DNA from 2 places in the Rheinheimera sp. KL1 genome. Region 1 is predicted to be linked to the other one. Evidence: predicted binding sites of a transcription regulator. Region 1 holds the regulator's gene; the other holds the start of a gene.

Region 1 (2,207 bases):
GATTTTTTTACTTTGAGCTTCTTCTTCAATAGCTTTTCTTAATGCATCGGAAGCGAGTAAGGAGTTAAATAATGCGGCTCTGTCTGGTAATTTCGGGCCAGTTGCAGCCAAACGCTGGCGATAAAAGTGGAAACGCGCTACTCGCAATAACTTATGGGCCGTGTCTTCGTTGACTGTGGCATTTTCAATAATCTGCCGTACTGAGACGGCTTTACTGAAACGCACCAGGGTATGACGACCGGAAATCAACACAATAAACAGCTTGGCGAGCCAGCTTGGCGATTCAGATTCACCCAGCATAGACTTCACACTGTCTTCTTTACCCGGAGCGCGGCCCCAGAGCACTGAAACTGGAATAAGTTGCGCTGAAAAATTTGGGTCCCGCTGATGCGCCTGTAATAAAGCTAAACCTTGTTGCAAAGCATCGGTGGAAGCGCGACTGCCCCAAAGCACACGAGGTTGTTCGAGGAAAATAGTACGGGGTAAGGTGGTGTTGCCCAATTGCACTGGTGCCATAGGATCAGGCAAGCCTAACTTATGACAGATACGGGCTAAAGTGGCCAAATCGCTGGAGGAGGCGGTTCTGCTGATATAAAACACAGGCTGTTTGGGGTCCAGCGCCAGATTTTCTGCTACAGGTTCTGGCACTATTTTGCATCTGACCAAAGGCTTCAGTGGCCAATACAGCAGCTTTGCTAACCATGTCATTGGTTTTAACATATCAAATCCGTACTTATAAACAGCCGCTAGAATAGCATGGAAGGTCTTACCAGCAAAATGCTTGGCAGACTGCAAAAGGCTGTATATACTCACAGTATCCACTGTATAGGTATTCAGCATTATGCGTCCATTAACACCACGACAAGCCGAAATTTTGCAATTGCTTAAAGATTATCAGGCCGCCTCAGGTATGCCGCCAACACGAGCTGAAATTGCGACTCAGCTTGGGTTTAAGTCTGCCAATGCCGCGGAGGAGCATTTAAAAGCCCTGGCGAAAAAAGGTTTTATCGAAATGATGCCGGGCACCTCCCGTGGTATCCGTTTGGTTGAAGATGACGCTGCCAATGATGTGGAAGAAGAAGAGCCGGGTTTGCCATTGATTGGCAAAGTTGCGGCCGGTCAACCTATTCTGGCGGCAGAACATATCCAGCAGCGTTATCAGCTTGATGCCAGCTTGTTTAAACCTAATGCCGACTTTTTATTAAAAGTGCAGGGCATGAGTATGAAAGACATTGGTATTTTAGATGGTGACTTATTAGCCGTGCACAAAACCACTGAAGCCCGTCAGGGGCAGATTGTGGTCGCCAGAGTTGAAGATGAAGTCACAGTAAAGCGTTTTCGCCGTGAAGGACAGATGGTTTATCTGCACCCGGAAAACAGCGATTTTGATGTGATAAAAGTTGACTTAAGCCAACAGCATTTTGCCATTGAAGGCCTCGCCGTTGGTGTGATCCGCACCAGCAGTTGGTAAAAAATCTACCTGACTCAATAGTTTGCTAATACATCAAGCACTGGTACGACCATTCGGTTTTATCGGTGCTTTTTCATTTTTCGGGTTTACTTCTGTCTGTTCCTTGACTAATTGTTAGATGCAACTGATAGCAAAATATACAAATCAGTGCACCGGTTTTAGTTTTCTAAATCGGGATAATAATAAAAATGGCAATTGCGGACTAAAGACGAAGTTGGATGTGAAGTGTCTTTGAATCTGCAATTTGCTTTGTGCAAAGACAGAGGAGAAGTCACGTGGCGAAAACCAGTTATCTGTGTTGGTCGCTGCTAACCTTTTTGCTTGCGTTTTCGACGCAGTCTGCAGAAATGCCTTTGAACATGACTCAAGGGGTTACAGAAATCAGTCAGCAGGTTTACGGCCTGCATATGAAGATTTTTTACATTTGCTGTGCAATAGGGGTAGCGGTTTTTGGGGTGATGTTTTGGTCCATCATCCATCATCGTAAGTCGAAGGGCGTCGCGCCTGCCCAATTTCACGAGAGCACCAAAGTTGAGCTGCTTTGGACCGCTTTACCTGTGGTTATTCTGATTTTAATGGCGATACCCGCCACCCAAACCCTGATTGCAATGGAAGACACTTCTGAAGCTGATGTCACTATTTTAATCACCGGCTCACAGTGGAAGTGGCACTACAAATACATGGACCACAAAGTAGAGTATTACTCGTTGCTGGCCACACCCCGTAAACAAATCGA
Region 2 (2,207 bases), on a different contig from region 1:
CCCTATCCACTGTTGAACACGCTGACGAATTTGATGACCAAAGTCTGTTAGGTTGATTGCACTGGCTATTCCAGATAAATCCATAAAAGCCTCGTCAATGCTATACACCTCAACAGCCGGTGCCATTTCTTCTAAAGTGCGCATCACCCGAGCAGACATGTCGGCATAGAGTGCATAGTTGGACGAAAAAGCCACCACGTTGTTTTTCTCTAACAGCTCCCTGATCTGAAACACCGGAACGCCCATTTTTATGCCCATAGCCTTGGCTTCTTTTGACCGAGCTACTACACACCCATCGTTATTCGACAGCACCACCACAGCGCGGTTAATCAAATCAGGGCGGAACAGCTTTTCGCATGAAGCATAGAAGTTATTGCAATCCACCAAAGCAAATATACGACTCATGCTACTGGGCTCGTTTTGAACGGCTTATCTGCCTGACAATGTTGGTGACTACACCAAATAGCGCCAACTCAGCATCATCAGTAAAGGTGATAGGTTGGTAAGCTTTGTTGCGGGGGATTAATTGCACTTCAGGCATCAATGCCAGCTCTTTCACAGTAAACTCGCCATTCACCTGAGCAATAACAATATCGCCGTGTAGCGGTGTCACCGAGCGGTCCACTACTAGAATATCGTCAGGATGAATACCAGCTTCAATCATCGAATCCCCCTCAACCCGCACAAAGTAGGTGGCGGCGGGTCGCTTAATACAAAGCTCGTTTAAGTCCAGTGTTTGTTCCACATAGTCCTGTGCAGGCGAAGGGAAGCCAGCAGGGATTTTGCTCTGGTACAAAGGAATGCTGTAGTGGGTAGTAGGTTCTGCGAACCCTATAAACTGAATTGTCATAGCACCAAAATACTGTATGTAAACACAGTTAATGATCGCTGATTTTTACAGAATGTCAATCATGGTTGCTAAGCGTTAGAAAAGCGAAGGCCGCCAACATTCACTTTGCCACTTCCTGCCAGAAGACAAAGGCTAACGCTGACGGCCCACACTCATTGATATTATTCAGATATTTATCAACTAATCAACGGCACCATCTCAACGTGGATACATCATGCAGCAATTAAAATTGGCTGCTGACTTATTTTTTGCGCCTGCCCCTGTAAGGGACGCATATTAATGTGGATTTAGCGGAGGTCTTATTTTGCCGATATCAGGGCTTGGTGTAAGCCATGCATCGAAATAGGTCACAGTCAGCATTAAGGGTACTTTGCCTCTAAATTTGGGAATTTTTGTGCTAGGCTTAATTTCTGATATGCCTATAAGGGAGTAGATCATGGAGGCAAACATTGTATTCCATCTTTTGCTCACATCACTCGGTATTGTATTTGGTATATGTGTAAGGCTATCTATTGCGATAGGACAACTGAAAGCACATCGATACCTTAAACCACTGAAAACATTTGAACGTTACGTCAGCTACATACTTGCAGCAGCTATCTGTACCGCGTTCTATTTCAATGCGCCAATGATTTTTGTTAAGTACTACAGCTCTGCTGCTCTAGGCAACTATCTAGGTCTGTGGCTGGAGATCAGTATCTGTATGTGCTTGTGTGTGTCCTCATTTCTTGGGATTAAAGTTATGGACAAAGTACTTACTACACAAGACTTTGTTTAACGTATCTTTATGAAAATTTGAGTAAATTAAGCAAGTTCATTTTTAATGGTGATATCCTAGCACTGAGATATTTGCTCCCCCACATCAAAGAGGCAACCCATGAATTTTTTGTTAGAAAAACGAGAAGTGAAGAAAGCAGCTAAAGAACTTTCCGTAACAAAGATCAACGAAGTAATTAGCATTTTGAATGAAGTTTTGGCAGATAGACAACGCGAAATTGAGACAATTGAGAAACTACAAGTGTTTGCTAGAGAACAAGGTTTTACCTTAGAACAGTTAGGTTACAAATTGTCGAATGACGCCATAACTACCTCTGAAGTCACAGAAACAGAAAGCAAACATTCGGGTCGTCCAACGAAACCAAAATTCAAAACAATTAATGTTGAAAGTCAGTTTTTCTATGTTGAAGATGGTAAGTTATATTTGCTTAAAACTCACACTATGAAGAAAGGTTTAATTGATCGTGGTATTGATGTCTTTCCGTTTTCAAAAGTCGATAAGAAATTTTCAGCCCAAGTACAGCCATTGCTCGACTCGGCTACTGCACAGGCGACTGAAAGCTTTAATGCTAAAGTTGAT

What was found. Region 1 encodes LexA, which represses DNA repair genes until DNA is damaged. Its sites were predicted from a motif close to TACTGTNNATATNNACAGTA; they were not measured.
Region 2: a site for LexA is predicted at 861-880, ahead of umuD (translesion error-prone DNA polymerase V autoproteolytic subunit). Genes of this name have one in related genera too.

Annotation. Positions count from the first base shown of each region.
Region 1 is NZ_LAMX01000009.1:59,553-61,759, reverse strand. It holds gene plsB (glycerol-3-phosphate 1-O-acyltransferase PlsB) at 1-720, opposite strand, end outside; gene lexA (transcriptional repressor LexA) at 842-1,471, shown strand; gene coxB (cytochrome c oxidase subunit II) at 1,747-2,207, shown strand, end outside.
Region 2 is NZ_LAMX01000003.1:86,414-88,620, reverse strand. It holds gene umuC (translesion error-prone DNA polymerase V subunit UmuC) at 1-405, opposite strand, end outside; gene umuD (translesion error-prone DNA polymerase V autoproteolytic subunit) at 407-850, opposite strand; gene WH43_RS01145 (hypothetical protein) at 1,287-1,628, shown strand; gene WH43_RS01140 (H-NS family histone-like protein) at 1,728-2,207, shown strand, end outside.